Regions from separate parts of the Peribacillus sp. FSL M8-0224 genome, predicted to be linked through region 1. Evidence: riboswitches for the same ligand, from Rfam matches in the RefSeq annotation. Region 1 holds a riboswitch; each other region holds the start of a gene.
The links. A riboswitch is a leader RNA that binds a small molecule or an ion and turns the genes downstream of it on or off. The one in region 1 is predicted to bind cobalamin.
Positions count from the first base shown of each region.

Region 2: another riboswitch for cobalamin. It lies ahead of MKX49_RS09405 ((2Fe-2S) ferredoxin domain-containing protein); the one in region 1 lies ahead of metE (5-methyltetrahydropteroyltriglutamate--homocysteine S-methyltransferase).
Region 3: another riboswitch for cobalamin. It lies ahead of MKX49_RS25235 (ABC transporter substrate-binding protein); the one in region 1 lies ahead of metE (5-methyltetrahydropteroyltriglutamate--homocysteine S-methyltransferase).

Region 1 is NZ_JBBOOJ010000001.1:335,195-341,250, forward strand. It holds gene MKX49_RS01555 (acyl-CoA thioesterase) at 1-474, opposite strand, end outside; gene metE (5-methyltetrahydropteroyltriglutamate--homocysteine S-methyltransferase) at 467-2,776, opposite strand; cobalamin riboswitch at 2,923-3,114, opposite strand; gene MKX49_RS01565 (potassium channel family protein) at 3,352-3,771, shown strand; gene bcp (thioredoxin-dependent thiol peroxidase) at 3,834-4,304, shown strand; gene MKX49_RS01575 (aminopeptidase) at 4,316-5,425, shown strand; gene MKX49_RS01580 (D-2-hydroxyacid dehydrogenase) at 5,574-6,056, shown strand, end outside.
Region 2 is NZ_JBBOOJ010000001.1:1,953,893-1,959,948, forward strand. It holds gene MKX49_RS09380 (energy-coupling factor ABC transporter ATP-binding protein) at 54-899, opposite strand; gene cbiQ (cobalt ECF transporter T component CbiQ) at 918-1,694, opposite strand; gene MKX49_RS09390 (energy-coupling factor ABC transporter substrate-binding protein) at 1,681-1,992, opposite strand; gene MKX49_RS09395 (energy-coupling factor ABC transporter permease) at 1,994-2,737, opposite strand; gene MKX49_RS09400 (hypothetical protein) at 2,801-2,929, opposite strand; cobalamin riboswitch at 2,913-3,108, opposite strand; cobalamin riboswitch at 3,310-3,499, shown strand; gene MKX49_RS09405 ((2Fe-2S) ferredoxin domain-containing protein) at 3,651-4,019, shown strand; gene cobJ (precorrin-3B C(17)-methyltransferase) at 4,034-5,671, shown strand; gene MKX49_RS09415 (sirohydrochlorin chelatase) at 5,690-6,056, shown strand, end outside.
Region 3 is NZ_JBBOOJ010000001.1:5,180,613-5,186,668, reverse strand. It holds gene MKX49_RS25255 (DNA topoisomerase III) at 1-1,357, shown strand, start outside; gene MKX49_RS25250 (hypothetical protein) at 1,412-1,576, opposite strand; tRNA gene MKX49_RS25245 (tRNA-Arg) at 2,079-2,152, opposite strand; gene MKX49_RS25240 (polysaccharide deacetylase family protein) at 2,382-3,230, shown strand; cobalamin riboswitch at 3,317-3,491, shown strand; gene MKX49_RS25235 (ABC transporter substrate-binding protein) at 3,670-4,635, shown strand; gene MKX49_RS25230 (FecCD family ABC transporter permease) at 4,598-5,653, shown strand; partial or broken gene MKX49_RS28500 (heme ABC transporter ATP-binding protein) at 5,660-6,056, shown strand, end outside.

The DNA.
Region 1 (6,056 bases):
GTTCCGTTTTTTCTTTCTTTCGATATATCTAGCTTTGGCTTGAACATATTGCTGTTTTTCCTCTTCCGTTTCCGGAATGACCTGAGGGACGTTTGTCGGCTTACCGTCTTCATCAATGGCCAGCATCGTTAAAAAAGCGCGTGCCGTTAGCTGTTTTTCACCTGTTAATAGGTTCTCACGTTCCACTTTCACGAATACCTCCATTGATGTGCGATGAGCACAGGTGACATAAGCTTCAAGGTTGATCGCGTCCCCTGTTTTGATGGGGGCCAAAAAATCAAAAGAGTCGCTTGAAGCAGTCACAACGGGTTTTCGACAATGGCGCATAGCGGAAATGCAAGCTATTTTATCAACATAGGCCATTACTTTTCCGCCAAAGATGGTATTATGATGATTTGTATCCGGTGGAAAAACAAGGTCGGTTAAAAAAGTCCGTGACTGCTGTGTTGGATGGGCAACGTTCTCCTCAATCATTTGCCTGTTGGTTTACTAAAAGGTTTTCACGGACGATTTTTGCTGCTTCGACCATGTTTTTCAGGGAAGCGACGGTTTCCGGGATACCCCTTGTTTTCAGGCCGCAGTCGGGATTGATCCAAAACTGGTCTTTATCCAATACCTTTATGCCCCGTTCAATCATATCGACCATTTCTTCCACTGCCGGCACACGCGGGCTGTGAATATCATACACCCCCAGGCCAATGCCTTTTTCATATGTTTTTTCCTCGAATGCGGAAGCGAGCTCCCCATGACTGCGGGATGTTTCGATGGAAATTACATCGGCATCGAGGGAGGAGATGACGTCCATGAAACTGTTGAAGTCGCAATAGCACATATGCGTGTGAATTTGGGTTGTATCCTCCACGCTTGATGTGGATATCAAGAATGAATTCACTGCCCAGTTCAAATACTCGTCGCGATCGCTTTTTTTCAATGGCAGACCTTCTCTAAGTGCAGGTTCATCAACCTGAATCATTTTAATTCCAGCAGATTCCAAGGCAATGATTTCTTTTTCCAAAGCGAGCGCCAGCTGATAGCAAACATTCTCCCTGGAAATATCATCACGGACAAATGACCAGTTCAAAATCGTAACAGGACCTGTCAGCATTCCCTTCACCGTCTTCTTCGTCAGTGATTGTGCGTATACACTTTCCTTGACTGTCATCGGTTCGATGAAATGGATGTCGCCATAGATGACTGGAGGTTTCACGCAGCGGGATCCATAGGATTGTACCCAACCCTTTTCTAAAAAGACGAATCCGCCTAATTTATGGCCGAAGTATTCAACCATATCCGTCCGTTCGAATTCCCCGTGAACAAGAACATCCAAACCGATTTCTTCTTGGATTTCGATCCACCTGCCGATTTCTTCGTTAACGAATGTTTCATATTGCTGGGCTGTCCATTCTCCTCTATTGAATCTCCCGCGTGCTTGTTTAACTTCAAATGTCTGCGGAAAGCTGCCGATCGTAGTCGAAGGGAGAAAAGGCAATTTGAAAAATTCCTGTTGTTTTTGGTAACGGTCTTTAAATGGAAGCTGACGGCCGGCGGTCCTGGTTTTAACCTTTTCGACATTGGATTGTACAGACCCGTGATTTCGGACATTTGAATTGGCTAAAGTTTGAATCGTAAATTTATTGGCATCGACTTTTTCGGCGATTGCTTCAATGCCTTGATTATTCCCTTTGACCAAAAGTGTGATTTCCTCAAGTTTCTCATCAGCGAAAGCAAGGGCCTCTTTCACTTCTTTTGAAAGGGCGGTTTCATTACGAACGGTCACCGGGACATGAAGCAGGGAACAAGAGGGCTGTAGCCAGATTTGGTCCTCGGCTACCTGTTTCTTAAGTGTCTCAATCAATTCGATTTTTTGGGATAAATCAGATAGCCAAATGTTTTTTCCGTCAATCACACCCGCTGCAAGCACTTTGTCCTTCGGGAAACCGAATGCCTCAAGGTTACTTAAATTCCTCCCTTTATCATGTACAAAATCAAGACCGATCCCTTGGACTTGTAATTCGATGACTTCTTGGTAATGTTCCACCGCATGAAAGTATGTTTGTAGCATGATGTTCAGGTTTGGTGCTGCTTCATTCAGTTTTTCATAGAGGTAAGTAACGGTTTGCATATCATCCTTGGAAATGGATGAAACAAGGGAAGGTTCGTCCATTTGAACCCACTTCACGCCTTCTTGCTCCAATTCCCGCAGGATTTGCGTGTATAGGGGAAGCAGGCTCAGGATGATGCCAGGAATTTCTTGTTTATTGAAGCCTTTTGAAAGGGAGAGGAAAGTATAAGGTCCGATCAAAACGGGCTTTGTTTCGATCCCTAGCTTTTCCTTGGCTTCCCGATATGCTGTAAGTGGTTTATTTTCTGTTAAAGTAAGCTGTGCCAGTTTTAATTCAGGGACAATATAGTGATAGTTCGTATTGAACCATTTCGTCATTTCGGAAGCGACTTCATCATTGTTTCCGCGGGCCATTGAATAATAAACGGAAAGGGGGACGCTTCCGCCTTCATATGCTGAATAACGTTCAGGAACAAGACCGAACATGACGGACATATCGAGCATTTGATCATAAAAAGTGAAGTCGTTGACAGGGATGATATCAATGCCTTGTTGCTTCTGTTTTTGTAAGTTGCCTAAACGGATGGCTTTTAGTTGTGACGTAAATTCCGCTTCATCGATTTTACCGGACCAGTAAGCTTCCAATGTACGTTTCCATTCACGATCTTCCCCGATTCGAGGGTAACCCAAACTGCTGCTTTTCAAAATTCCCATCCTCCTACATTCATTTGTTCGAACAATAAAAAAAGCATTCCTAACAGTCAAAAAAGAAAGTTAGAAATGCTTAAAATAAAGAGGCATGCATAATGCCCCTTACAATTATAAGGTCCCTAACACCTCCCTATCTCCCGTAGGTTAAAACAGTGTTGTCGAGATAGGCAGGTCTCCTGACTTAGGGAATATCATTAGCGGCTGGCCTTCCCGATCCGTTGATCAGTGGCATATTGATTGACGCTAACATTCCCATTACAGTGGCGGGACCGTGCCGGAATTACACCGGACTTCCCTTTTAATCCTAATGAAAATTAGGAACCTATTTCCACATATGAAATTTTGCAAAACCTGCCTTGTTAATTGTTTGCAGGTCAAATATTTATAAAATAAAAATTATTATAAAAATTTAGACAATCTTAACATATCCGACCAAAAGGGTCAACATGGAAAAAAGATTCGGGAAAGTTTCCGTTTAATGAGTTAGTCGGTGATAGGGCTGATTCCTAAAAAAGAATATATTGTTTGGACAGGGAGTATGTATAGAGGGAGTGGCGTTTTGAAATGGGGCGTGGGGGATGACTTTCTACATCTTGATTGCAGGAATCATTTTTTGCATGGTGATGAGCATTCGTACGTTATTTCTTGTTGAGTCGGGAGGAAAGAAGTTTTCTCTTGAGGATATGCTGTGGCTTGGCAATTTATATGCGACGATATTAGTTGGATTTGCACTGATATATTTATTATACGAGCTTCAGAATCATTCGGTGATTCTTGATATGGGCAATCGGTTGGATGGGACTTTCTATGAACAATTGAAGACTTCTTTTTATTTTAGTGCGATGACGATGTTTTCTGTAGGGTATGGAGATATAGCCCCGATTGGCATGGGCAGGATGATAGCTACCATTCAGGCCTTCATTGGGTATACACTGCCGGCAGCGTTCGTGATTCGGACGGTGATCGATCTGGAGCAGAAAGATAGGAAGGATAAATGAAAGTTGTGTTTCTTTCGATTATTGGGTACTCTTACCATAATGAAAGAAATGGAGGGTTCAATATGACTGTTAAAATTGGAGAAAAAGCACCTGATTTCAAACTCCCTGCAAACAATGGTGAAATGGTTTCCCTATCGGATTTTAAGGGGAAAAACATTGTTTTATATTTTTACCCAAAAGACATGACGCCAGGTTGCACGACGGAGGCCTGTGATTTCCGGGACCATAATGAGCAATTCGAGGAATTGAACGCGGTCATCCTAGGTATCAGCCCAGATCCAGCGGCACGTCATGAAAAATTCATCGAAAAACATGGATTGCCTTTTCTGCTGCTGGCTGACGAAAATCATGAGGCGGCTGAATCATTTGATGTTTGGCAATTGAAAAAGAACTTCGGCAAGGAGTATATGGGCATTGAACGTTCAACTTTCCTGATTGATAAGGCAGGAAATATAGTCAAAGAATGGCGTAAAGTAAAGGTTAAAGGCCACGTCGAAGAAGCGCTTGAAACTCTTCGCGAACTCGAAAAATAAGGGATAGGCAGATGAAGAATGAGAGGATAACGAAGCTTGCAGCCAGGCTGATTCATCATTCGATACAATTACAGCCAAAAGAGAGAATCCTCATACGGGGGCATATCAACACGAAACCATTATTGAAAGAGTTGATTGATGAAATATACAGAGTGGGTGCTTATCCATATGTGGAACTCGAGGACGATGAGATAAGCCGCCACCTGTTACTAGGGAATGTGAAGGAGCAGCTTGACACAGCTTCACAATGGGCCTTGAAGAAATATACGGATATCGATGCGGTCATCATCATCACTGGGGAAGAAAACAATGCGGAAATGACTGATGTTCCCATCGAGAGGCACCGTCTTCAAGGGGAGGCCATGAATTCCCCTACACTTTTTTATGTAAACAACCGACGTTGGGTCTTACTTAATTACCCCACCAAGGCATCAGCGCAAAAAGCCGGCATGACCTTCAATAGGTACGAAGACTTTCTTTTGAACGTATGCACAATGGATTACGGGAAAATGGAGGCGGCTTTGAAGCCGTTAAAACAATTGATGCAACGTACTGACAAAGTCAGGATCGTTTCACCAAGGACAGATTTGACCTTTTCCATCAAAGGCATGCCGGCCGTCATATGTGCCGGAAAAAAGAATTTACCGGATGGGGAAGTATTTACGGCACCCATAAAAGATAGTCTCAATGGAAGGATATCCTTCAACACACCCACAACCTATGAAGGAATCACCTTTAGTGACATAGAATTAAACTTCAAAAAGGGGAAAATCATTAAAGCGACTTCCAATCGTGACCCTGAAATGAACCAAATCCTGAATATTGATGAAGGGTCCCGGTTTATAGGGGAGTTCGCTATTGGAATCAATCCATACATATTGGAACCTATGGACGATATTTTGTTCGATGAGAAAATAAGCGGGAGTCTGCATTTGGCTCTCGGGCTTGCCTATGATGAAGCGGATAATGGAAACCGGTCATCGATACATTGGGATATGGTCTTGATCCAGCGTCCGGAATATGGGGGCGGTGACATCTATTTCGACGACGTCCTGATCAGAAGGGATGGCTTTTTTGTTTTGCCGGAATTACATGCATTAAACCCAAATTCTTTAAAATAAAGCCTTTTTTAATAAGGGTAAGGCTTTTGTCCAACTCAAAAAGGGGACACCCGAATATGCTTTATTAAGGGAATACCTCCTCAGAGAAAGTTGCGCGGGACACATAGAGCCCGTGTTTTTTTATGTTAATTAAAAGGGAGAGATAAACATGTTAGTACTTTCGACTGTCATTCCGAATGAAGGTATCCAAACGAAAATGATGAAAGCTTTTCCTGATTTGAACTTCATTTATCAAAAAGGATGGAAGGATGGGCCGCTTCGTGAAGCGGAAATCTTAATTACATATGGTGAAGATTTAACTGAAGAAATCATTGGGAAAGCAGCGAACTTGAAATGGATCATGGTCATGAGTGCAGGGATGGAACTAATGCCATTTAAAGCCATCGAGGAACGAGGCATTATGGTGACCAACGCTAGAGGCATTCATAAAATCCCGATGGCCGAGTATACGATAGGGATGCTTTTGCAATATGAAAAGAAATTGAAGCTGCTTATGAAGAATGAAAAGGAAGAATTGTGGGATAGAAAGATTGAAGTCGGGGAATTGAATGGCAAGACTATGCTCGTAATGGGTGTGGGTGCAATTGGAGGGGCAGTGGCTCGACTTGGGAAAGCCTTTGGGATGAAGACG
Region 2 (6,056 bases), 1.6 Mb from region 1:
TATATCGGTTAGATCCCCTAGCTTCAGGAAAGCAGAAGCTAGGGGATAATTAATTAATAAATCTTTTCTGTCTCCAAATTTTGAAGCAATTCTTCCTTCGTTCTTGGGAAAAGGTCCCTTTCTGCAAGATTCCTTGATTGAAGAAGGGCTTGAAACATTTCAAAAACCCACGGTTTCTCCAGATGTGCCTGCAGCAAAACGTCTTCATCATGGAAAACGGAAACAGGGTCCCCATGATATATGACCTTACCATCGTTCATGACCACGACCTCATCAGCCCATTGGTAAGCTAAATTAACATCATGAGTTGAGAGGATTATCGTTTTGTCAGGGTGGTGAATACTGTCCAGCAGATTCATGATCTGTCTTGAGAAATAAGGATCCAATCCAGCGGTAGGCTCGTCCAGGAGCCAGACATCGGGTTCCATGGCAAGTACCCCTGCGATGGCGACCCGTTTTTTTTGCCCAAGGCTCAAAAAATGGGTAGGTCTATCTTTTAGTTCGGTTACTTCCGTTTCAGCCATTGCCCAATTTACTTTCTCCTGGACTGCAATTCTATCCCATCCTAAATTCATTGGTCCAAACGATATATCCTGTTGTACATTAGCGGAAAAGAGCTGAGAGTCGGGATCTTGAAAAACGATACCGACTTGCTTTCGTAATGATAATAATGCTTTCCGGTCATATTTTATTTTCTTGCCCTTAAATCTGATCTTTCCTGCAGTAGGTTGTAATAGACCATTTAAATGGAGGAATAAAGTCGATTTGCCAGCACCATTATTTCCTAATAATGCAATTTTTTTACCTTGTTGGATCGTTAGCGAAAGTCCTTTTAAAGCGAAGGTTCCATCTGCGAATTGATGGGTGAGGCCTTCTATATGAAAAATATGCTCGTCCATTGTTGGGTTGCCTCCAATTTACAAATATCCATTAATAAGGATTAAGCTTCCTAGTATGACAATCGCGATCAGCCAATTGCGTGAGGAATAGGTGTAAGTATCCTCGATATAGGAAAGGTTCTCCTGATAGCCTCTTGCGTTCATGGCCATCGTCAACTGTCCAGAGCGCTGCAATACTCCTAAAAATAATGATGAAATTAGTAATCCGAGAGATCGAATGCCTTTCCTAAATGAACCATACCCCAGCCGTGAAGCTTGTGATTGGTGAATGGCCAGAGCCGTATCTAAAAAAATAAAGATGAATCGATAGGTCAATTCTATTAAATCGACCAATAACGAAGGCACTTTAAGTTTTCGCAGCACGGATAGGATGACGGTAATGGGTGTAGTTAAGGTAAGGAAATATAAACAGCTGATGCTGCAGAATACGACAGTGATCAAATTGGCCACCGTACCAAAGCTGTCATCGCTGATGAATATTTGCCAATTCCCGATCTTCCAGGACCACCATATATTCGAAATCGAAGTGAATTTACTAGTGAAAGAAAAAAGGATGGTAATGGTTCCTGATAGTATAAAAAATCCTGGTAATAGGAGTAATTTAAGATAATAAGAAAGCGGGATTTTTGCCGCGAAAATGATTAAAGCGCTCATAACCGTAAAAGTGATGAGCGAAACGGCCATATCCCTTACCGTTAACGAAAACAGCAAAAGGGAGAGTGCAAAAACCATCTTTTCCAACGGATGTACATCCTTTAGCCCATTGAAATAGGCATATTTATCAATGAGTAACATGCTTCGATTTTTCGGCCAATTCTTGTTTGGTTTGCTTATTCCTTTGTCTCATCACACCAATGAAGTATCCAATGAAACCGGCTCCGATTGCAGCTTGAAGCGCAAATAATAAGCTTTCGGTTTCTGCACCTGGCGGCTCCCAAATACTGTTGAACCATGGCTTGTATTCCGGATGGATCTTAGTGATGGCTTCCTCAGCTTCGCCATCGGCACCGCCAAATTCCGTTCCTTGTTGGGTGATCAACGGTATGGTAGCAAGAATGACGACCAGGAAAAGCAGCAGTAAACTTTTTTTCATATTAACGGGCCTCCTTAGATAAAACTCGCAGCAATTTCAATTCGCCTAGATTGTATTTTTTCAAGAAATTCATCACGACGACTGTCAATAACCCCTCACTGATCGCTAAGGGAATTTGGGTCAGGGCAAAAATCCCTGCAAATTTACTGAAAGAGGCCATGAATCCTCCAACCTCGGAAGGGAAAGCAAGAGCAAGTTGAACGGAAGTTACTACATAGGTGCCCAAATCCCCAAAAGCAGCTGCCAAGAATACGGCAAGTGAAAAAGACCACCCCAATTTAGTTGCGCCCTTGAAGACAAAGTAAGCAATGAACGGTCCGCAAACGGCCATGGAGAATGCATTGGCCCCTAATGTTGTCAATCCTCCGTGTGCCAGTAAAACAGCTTGAAATAACAGAACGATGGAGCCGACGACACTCATGGCCAATGGTCCGAATAGTATGGAACCTAAACCAACTCCGGTAGGGTGCGAAGAACTTCCCGTAACGGAAGGAATCTTTAGGGCCGATAATATAAATACAAATGCGCCCGATAGGCCTAGTATCATTTTTGTTTCTGGGTTTTCCCTTACTTTGGACCTAATGGACCGGTACCCCAAGATTAAAAATGGAAGCGACACGGCCCACCAGAATATAGCCCATTCTATGGGTAAAAAGCCCTCCATGATATGCATGGCCAATGCCCGTTTCGGGACAAAAAGCAGTAAAATGACAAAATAAATAATTTTCCAATTGGTTCTTTTCATTCTTTCTCCTTTCAACACTTTTAATTGTTCTGATCAATCTTGAGAAGAAAAGCGGCGCCCAAACTAAAAAGCACTTCTCTCAAAGGAAAGAAGTGCGTAATGAACAGGAATTTTGCAGCATGAACCAACCTTGGGCCATTCTGCCTGATCCGCACGCCCATCCTCGTAGGCTGAAACAGTTTCACGCTTCATGGCAGGTCTCCTGGCTTTGGTTCATCATCCCATTACATCCTTCCCATCTCATTTGACAGTGGATTAAAGTTAAAGTAATGGAACTTCCCTTTACAGTGGCGGGACCGCTCCGGATTTTCACCGGCTTCCCTTTTAAGCTGAATTCCGAGAAATTCAACACCATGAAACTTATGTAATTATTTAGAAAATTCTCGTATAGTGTACCATAAAGAAATAATTCCAGCTACACTATCTTTTTTTTTTGGTCGAAGTTTGTTGCGAGGAAAGGATTGTAACTGGTTTTACACGTTTAAACTTTTCTAAACAGTCGGAATAAACTATTGAATTTTGACAAAGTTGTTATATGATAGATTAAGTTAGTTGGAAATGTATAATAAAACCAAATATTTCATTTTAAAAGTGCCCTTGTGTGAATAAGCAAGGGATAATAGGGAAATCGGTGAAAATCCGATGCAGCCCCCGCTACTGTAAACGCTGATGAAATTGTCGATAGCCACTGGCATGATGCCGGGAAGGAACAAAGTAAAATGAAGCGTAAGCCAGGAAACCTGCTTTTAAAATTGCATGATACTTTTCGGAGGGAAAGGTAGAAGGACTATGACGATTTTGGGAGGGTTTGGCAAGCTTGCCTTTGGCTCCTCATTCATATAGTTTTTTTAAACCTTGACTCTTATGTTAAGGTTTTTTATTTTGCCTTTTCCCTGGACTCAGGAGGAAGAAAATGACTACTTGGAACTTGACGGGTACAAATACGCATCTGTTGATTTGTAATGGGAGCAGCTGCATGAAAAAGGGCGGGGAAGAAGTAACCCAAGCGATTCGCGATGAAATTGCTTCAAAAGGACTGGATCTGAAAATCCATACAACGAGGACACGCTGTAACGGGAGATGTAAGGATGCCTGCGTAGTGATTGCCTATCCCCAAGGAAACTGGTATCGAGTGGAAACGCCTGATTTCGGTCGGCAGATCGTCAGTAATATCGATGATGGTGAGTTTGTTCCACAGATGATCTATCAATACAAAGACGGGGAAATGACCCCTAATCCAGATTTTCCTGCTCATACGGGTATTTCAAAGAACAAAGCGTAAAAGGAGATGTCTTAATGAGTACAAACGGTAAATTATTCGTCGTGGGCTTTGGGCCCGGGAATTTTGAACACATTACCAAACGTGCCGTCGAAGCCCTTCAAGAAAGTGACTACATCATTGGTTATAAAACTTATGTTGAACTCATTCAGGGACTGCTAACAGATCAAACGATCATTAGTACGGGGATGACCGAAGAGGTATCACGTGCACAGGAAGCAGTGAAACAAGCGGAGCTGGGAAAGAAAGTGGCGGTGATTTCCAGTGGGGATGCCGGAGTTTACGGGATGGCAGGGTTGGTTTATGAAGTATTGATTGAAAAAGGCTGGAAAGAAGAAACTGGAGTGGGCATAGAAGTCATTCCTGGCATCTCAGCAATCAACTCATGTGCGTCTTTACTTGGGGCGCCCGTCATGCACGATTCGTGTACGATCAGCCTCAGTGATCATTTAACTCCTTGGGAACTGATCGCTAAAAGGGTTGAAGCAGCTGCAATGGCAGACTTTGTCATTGCACTGTATAATCCGCGCAGCGGCAGGCGGACCCGGCAAATTGTTGAAACACAGAAAATTCTCCTTCGCTACCGCTCGCCGGATACACCTGTCGGGTTGGTGAAAAGTGCTTATCGCGATAGGCAGGATATTGTCATTACCAATTTGAAGGATATGTTGAATCACGATATTGGAATGTTGACCACCGTCATTATCGGTAATTCATCCACCTTTTTATATGACGACAAAATCATCACACCGAGAGGCTATCAAAGAAAATATACGTTGAATTCGGAAAAGCAAACTTTGAAGCCGCATCAGCGACTGCAAAAAGAAGCGGAACCGTGGGCATTAGATCAAGAAGCCTTACCCGAGTCCGCTGGAGGAGTTGGCTTACTTACAAAAGCACCTGAAAAGAAGCAAGCTTCCTTTGAAATGGCAATGGAAGCTCTGTCCAGAGTCAAGGGTCAAGCCGTTCAGCAATCCATTAAGCCGGTTGTTCAGCAAAAAATGGAGTCGGTGTTCGAACTTGCCGTTAGTCCAGGTGTGGCGAATAAACAATTCACTCCCAAACAAATGATGACACTTGCGGAAGTTGTCGGGGAAAAGGGAACGATGGAATACACGCCAAATCATAAAATTGTCTTAAAGATTCCGACAACGGATCCGGAAGTCATTACGGGGAAATTGCAATCAGCAAACTTTCTTTTGTCGCCAATTGGAGATGTACTGACATTAAAAGCCTGTGATTTCTGTGATGGTGAAAAAGCGGAATCCATTCCTTATGCAGATGAAATACACCGGGTGCTTGGCGGAATGAGCATGCCCAAGGAACTGAACATCGGTTTTAATGGGTGTGGGATGGCTTGTTATAGTGCTGTGATGGATGATATCGGGATTGTCTTCCGAAAAGGGAAGTTCGACTTATTTCTTGGAGCTAAACCGGTTGGAAGAACAGCCCATCCGGGTCAGCCGGTAGCGGAAGGCATTGAACCGGAACAGCTTGTAGAACTGATCACGGACATTGTCGGCGAGTATAAGCAAAATGCCCATCCAAATGAGCGGCTTTTTAAATACTTCAAACGTTCGAAAAAGATACAGAATTTTTCTTATCAGGACATCGCTCCCAAAATAAACATAGAGCCTGCGCCTTGTGAAGACTAATCAAGAGGGGGAAAGTAAATGAAAGCAGTTTTGTTCGTAGGACACGGAAGCCGGTTGGCTTCGGGAAATGAAGAAGTCCGTCATTTTATTGAAAATATGATTCCGGCAATGGACGGGCGTTTCCTAGTGGAAACGTGCTTCTTGGAATTTGCGGCACCGAATATATCCAAAGGAATTGATAATTGTGTAGAACGAGGGGCTACTGAAGTTATCGTCATACCGATCATTTTGTTGCATGCAGGACATTCGAAATTACATATCCCAGCTGAAATAGAGGATGGGAAAACCAAGTATCCAGAAGTGAAATTCACATATGGCCAAACGATCGGGGTCCACCATGATGTATTGACGATCCTGACAGACCGTCTTGAGGAAGCGGGATTCG
Region 3 (6,056 bases), 4.8 Mb from region 1:
ACTTCAACGGGATGCCAATAAGAAATTCGGCTATTCGGCGAAGGAGACGTTATCGATCATGCAGCGCTTATATGAAAGCCATAAGGTCTTGACTTATCCAAGGACGGATTCACGCTTTTTATCAACGGATTTGGTTGATACGCTAAAAGAAAGATTACAGGCTGTAAGCATTAAACCATATGCCCAGTATGCATCAAGGATCCTGCGCAGCCCGATTAAAACAAATAAATCGTTCGTGGACGATAGCAAGGTTTCTGATCACCATGCAATCATCCCCACTGAGCAAACGCCGCTACCGGGAAAACTGAGCGACAAAGAATCGAAAATCTATGATTTGGTCGTTAAAAGGTTCCTTGCTGTATTGATGCCGCCTTTTGAATATGAACAAACGACCATCACCGCAAAAATGGGGCAGGAGACGTTCATGGCAAAAGGGAAGGTCATCCTGAAGTCAGGTTGGAAGGAAGTTTATGATCACCAATTCGATGAGGAAGAAGCTAAAGATGGCCTTGCGGAGCAACTGCTTCCGAACGTTCAAAAAGGTGACAGTTTAACCATTTCGACTGTGAAACAAACAGAGGGTGAAACGAAACCGCCGGAACCATTCAATGAGGGGTCGCTTCTTTCGGCAATGGAGAATCCTGCTCGTTTCATGGCAGGGGAAAGCAAAGAGCTCATCAAGACTCTTGGTGAAACTGGCGGGATTGGAACTGTTGCAACACGTGCGGATGTTATTGAAAAACTATTCAATAGCTTCCTGATCGAGAAGAGAGGAAAGGGTCTTCATGTCACCTCAAAAGGAAAACAACTTCTTCAATTGGCACCTGAAGACTTGCGTTCTCCAGCTTTGACAGCTCAATGGGAGCAAAAGTTAACTGCGATAGCAAAAGGAAAGCTGCCAAAACAGGCTTTCATCGGTGATATGCGCGCCTACGCCAAAAATATCGTCCATGAAATCAAAAATAGTGATCAAAAATTCAAGCATGATAACGTGTCAGGAACGAAATGTCCTGATTGCGGCAAGCTGATGCTAGAAGTGAATGGTAAAAAGGGAAAAATGCTTGTCTGTCAAGATCGTGATTGCGGCCACAAAAAAAGTGTTTCACGTGTAACAAATGCCAGATGCCCGCAATGCCATAAAAAGATGGAAATGCGCGGTCAAGGAGAAGCACAGACATTCACCTGTAAATGCGGTTTTCACGAAAAACTATCTTCTTACAATAAACGAAGAGGGCAAAATAAAAATCAAAAAGTATCCAAAAATGAAGTATCCAATTATATGAAAAAGCAAAATAAAGAAGAGCCGATCAATACTGCATTGGCAGATGCCTTGGCGAAACTGAAATTCGATAAATAAAAGTAAAAGGATGGAGCAATCGCTCCATCCTTTTTCGGTATATTCCTGCTTCGACTAAATTTCATTCAGTACGGTGCCATGTAATTCATATTCAAGTGTTTTGTCAGTGTGTGTGTGTTTATCCGAATCTACTCGTATGAGCGTACTGAATGGCTTCTGATCACCCGGACTGAAAATTGCTTCATCATTCTCTGGATTCCATAGGCTGTAAATACTCATGATCGTATCTTCCTCCTTTGGATGAGAAGACTAGTAATTCCCATGTTTGATTATCATCCAACTCTTCAATTGACTCTAACGCTGATCACCGGGACTAAACACCGCTGCGTCATTCTCTTTGTTCCATTGGCTTCTGATTGTACTCATCATGCACTATCATCTCCTTTGGTGAGAATGTCTTACAGTATTTGTATACCCGGATGGGACAGGTTAAAACATATATTTCAAAAAAAAATGATTATATCCCGAAATCAGTATTTGTATTTATCGACGTGATAAATAAGACTTTTTTTACTATCAAACAGTTTGTATTCTTGTTCGCCAATATTTCCAACCTTTATGCATAGTTTTGCAATCAGGTTTTATATCTATATGGCTTGATGAAAAAATTTAGCCTTGAGACCTGTGTTTTCTCCATCAAAAAATCAATTGTTCTTAACCAACAGAAAAAAACCCCTGTTACTCCGCGGAAGGACCGCTTGTAACAGGGGTTTATAATTAGCGTCCCAGATAGGAATCGAACCTACGACCTACAGCTTAGGAGGCTGTCGCTCTATCCTGCTGAGCTACTGGGACATATATTAAAGTCGACGACTTATTTATTATATTTCTTATAGGCAAACTTTTCAAGCTAATAGCACATAGTTATGAAAAAAAATCCTCATAAATGTTTAGCGCATCGCAAAGCTCTCGTTTTTCCTCTTTTTTCATTAAATGGAATACTTTATTGTCCATTGGTTTTCTGGTACTATTATACTATAAAAAAATCAGGAGAATGATAGTGAAAAAATATAGAGTTTTAAGGATGGCGGCATTGCTGGGGGTTTTGATTTTACCTGGATGCACACAAGGGATTTTAGAGGGGATAGGCACAAAGACGGCTGCACCGATTGCGGAAGATGACATTGAAGTGGCCGAAGCGGCTGAGAATGGGAGCGGGCAGGATTCGGAGGGGCAAATCGATACGGGAGACTGGATAAAGGCCGAGTCCCCGGTCCAGCTTCCGATTTTGATGTATCACAGCATTTCCCAAGGTAATGGCCTTCGGGTCCCAAGGGAGGAATTCCGATCACAGATGGCTTGGCTTCGGGAGAATGGTTACTATACATTATCCCCTGAAGAAGCATTCCTCGTTTTAGCCGAGAATCGGATGCCAAGTGAGAAGTGCGTCTGGCTTACTTTTGATGATGGCTATACAGATAACTACACGGAGGCTTTCCCGATATTAAAAGAAAATGATATGAAAGCAACTGTCTTCATGATCGGGAAGTCCATAGATAAAGGTCATCACCTGACTGAAAATCAAATGTTGGAGATGAGCAGGGATGGGATTTCGATTGAAAGCCATACCATCAACCATTTGGAGCTGAACCGCATGACGGCAGAGCAGCAAGAAGCGGAAATGGTTCAGTCGAAGGTGCTGTTCGACCGTATCCTCGACCAGGACACGACAGTGCTTTCCTATCCGGTTGGCCGGTATAACGAAGAGAGTCTCAGGCTGTCAGAAGAAGCTGGATACAAAATGGCAGTCACTACCGAACCTGGGGGAGCTTCAAGCGACCAAGGGATGCATGCTCTGCATAGAGTTCGGATTTCACCGGGGTTATCGATCAATGGGTTTGCGTCGCTGATTGAAAATGCTTCAAAGCATTGAAGGCGGAAGGGTCATTTCGCACTTGTTCAGAAAAATCATATAATAATCGATTCTTACATGGTGTATAATGAAGGCAGTGAAAATTATATACATATGAACGATTTGGTGTCTTAATGACTTAAAAGGGAAGTTGGTGAAATGCCAACGCGGTCCCGCCACTGTATATGGGAGCTGACGGCTGTGTACCACTGTATGAGATATGGGAAGGTGCCGTTGACGAAGACCATGAGCCAGGAGACCTGCCAGAATTCGTACACCTGTAACCTACGCGGATGGGAAGGTGTGTGGCAGACCCTAAGATAGAGTCCGTATTGATATTGTTGCCATGCAAGCATCTTCCGTTTAACGGGAGATGCTTTTTGTTTTGGGGGCATCTTCCAGGATTGGTTTTCTCTGTTAGGTATGAAGAAATTAAATAAAAAGATTGTGGGGAATGAAAATGAAGAAGATTTTTGGTCTGATACTGTTAATGTTACTGACTGCAGGCATGATGGTTGGCTGCGGTGGTGCTGCTGATGAAGGAAAAGAAAAGGAGCAAACGAATCATGCTCAACACGAAGCTTTCCCGATTACGATTAAAGATGCAAGTGGGGAAAAAGTAACGATAGAAAAAGAACCGAAGAAAATCGTTTCGTTGATACCAAGTAATACGGAAGTGGTCTTTGCACTTGGTTTGGGTAAAAAGGTCGTTGGTGTTTCCGACAATGATAATTACCCGGAGGAAACGAAAGAAATTCAAAAAGTTGGCGGAATGGAAATGAACACGGAGCTGATTGTCTCCATGAAGCCTGACCTTGTTCTTGCGCATGCATCAAGTGCCCATAATTCAAATGAGGGTTTACAGCAGCTTAAGGATGCTGGAATAGATGTGCTCGTAGTCAATGATGCCCAAAGCTTTGACCAAGTCTATGAGTCTATTGAAATGATTGGACAGGCAACGGGAGAACATGATAAGGCAAACGAAATCGTTGCGGATATGAAAACGAAGCTCAAGGATATCCAGGAAAAGGCCAAATCCGTAAAGGAAGAGGATAGGAAGACCGTTTTAGTGGAAGTTTCGCCTTCACCGGAAATATACACACCTGGAAAAAATACTTTCATGAATGAGATGCTTCAAACTATTTCAGCGAATAATGCGGCTGCTGAATTGGACGGTTGGGCAAAAATTGATGAAGAGTCGATGATTGCTGCAAATCCTGATGTCATCATTACAACGTATGGTTATTATACGAAAGATGCAGTAAGTGAAGTGAAGGGCCGAAAAGGATGGCAAGACGTAAATGCTGTTAAGAATGGCCAAGTCTTTGATGTCCATTCTGACTTGGTGACCCGTTCCGGTCCACGCTTAATAGAGGGAGTAGAGGAACTTGCCAAATCAGTCTATCCGAACCAATTTGACAACTAAATGGGCGTTTGCTTATTTGATTGCGTTGTTCATTTTGTTATTCGCAATGACGATAGGCATTTCCTTTGGTTCGGTGCCAGTACCGATTCCCGTACTTATACAAATAATCGGCAAGGAGATTTTCCACTTGCCGATTTCTGCCGATCCGGATGTGATGCTAACGAATATCGTGATGAACATCCGCTTGCCGCGGGTGCTGCTCGCTGGTTTGGTTGGGGCATCACTTGCGATTGCGGGTGCGGCTTTTCAGGGACTGCTCCGGAACCCGCTCGCTGATCCTTACACATTAGGTATTTCATCAGGAGCATCGGTCGGAGCCGTTTTGACAATATTCTTGAATATATCACTGCCATTCATCGGTTTATATACCCTTCCGGCATTGAGTATCTTATGTTCAGTGCTCACGATGCTCTGCGTACTGACTTTTGCAAAAAAAATGGATCGATCGATGAAAGTGGAAACGATCATTTTAACGGGAATCATTTTCAGCTCGTTTTTAAGTGCCTTCATTTCATTGATGATTGCGCTGACGGGTGATGAATTAAGACAAATCATCGGCTGGCTGATGGGAAGCGTCTCAATGCGCGGATGGAATTATATCGTAATCATTTTGCCGTTTTTTATCATTGGTTCGTTGACCTTGATCATGAATACAAGTGAATTGAATGCGATGACTTTCGGGGAAGACCGGGCAAAACACTTAGGTGTGAATGTCAAGCGGCGGAAAATGTGGATCTTGATAGCCGGTTCGACATTGACAGGGGCAGCCGTTGCCGTTTCAGGGGCGATTGGTTTTGTAGGATTGGTCATTCCTCATTTTGTCCGAAAGATTTGGGGACCTGACCATAAACATTTGCTTCCGTTGTCATTGTTGATAGGAGGCGGATTCTTGATATTGGCCGATTTTGTAGCACGAACGATCATTGCCCCATCGGAACTGCCGATCGGGGTGATTACCTCACTTATCGGGGCACCTGCATTTGCGCTGATTTTATTAAAGAGACGGAGAGAAGGGTAAAAACGGATGCTTGAAGTAAAAGGGTTAACAGGTGGATATCACAACAAAGCTGTTTTGGACTCTGTCTCTTTTGATGTACATAAAGGGGAATTATTCGGGATTCTTGGTCCTAATGGCAGCGGGAAAACGACGCTTTTAAGTATGCTTAGCGGGGTGCTCGATTATAAAGGCGGAAGCGTAAGGATAAGCGGCAGGGATTTGAAGGATTATTCGTCAAAACAACTTGCACAGGTCATTGCCGTGCTCCCTCAGCATTCCTCATTAGCTTTCTCCTATACAGTAAAAGAGACGGTCTCACTTGGGCGATATGCCCATCAATCAGGTTGGTTCCATAGTTGGTCCGCAGAAGATGAATCGATTGTCCAGCGGGTGATGGAACAAACGGGAGTAGCTGATTTTCAGG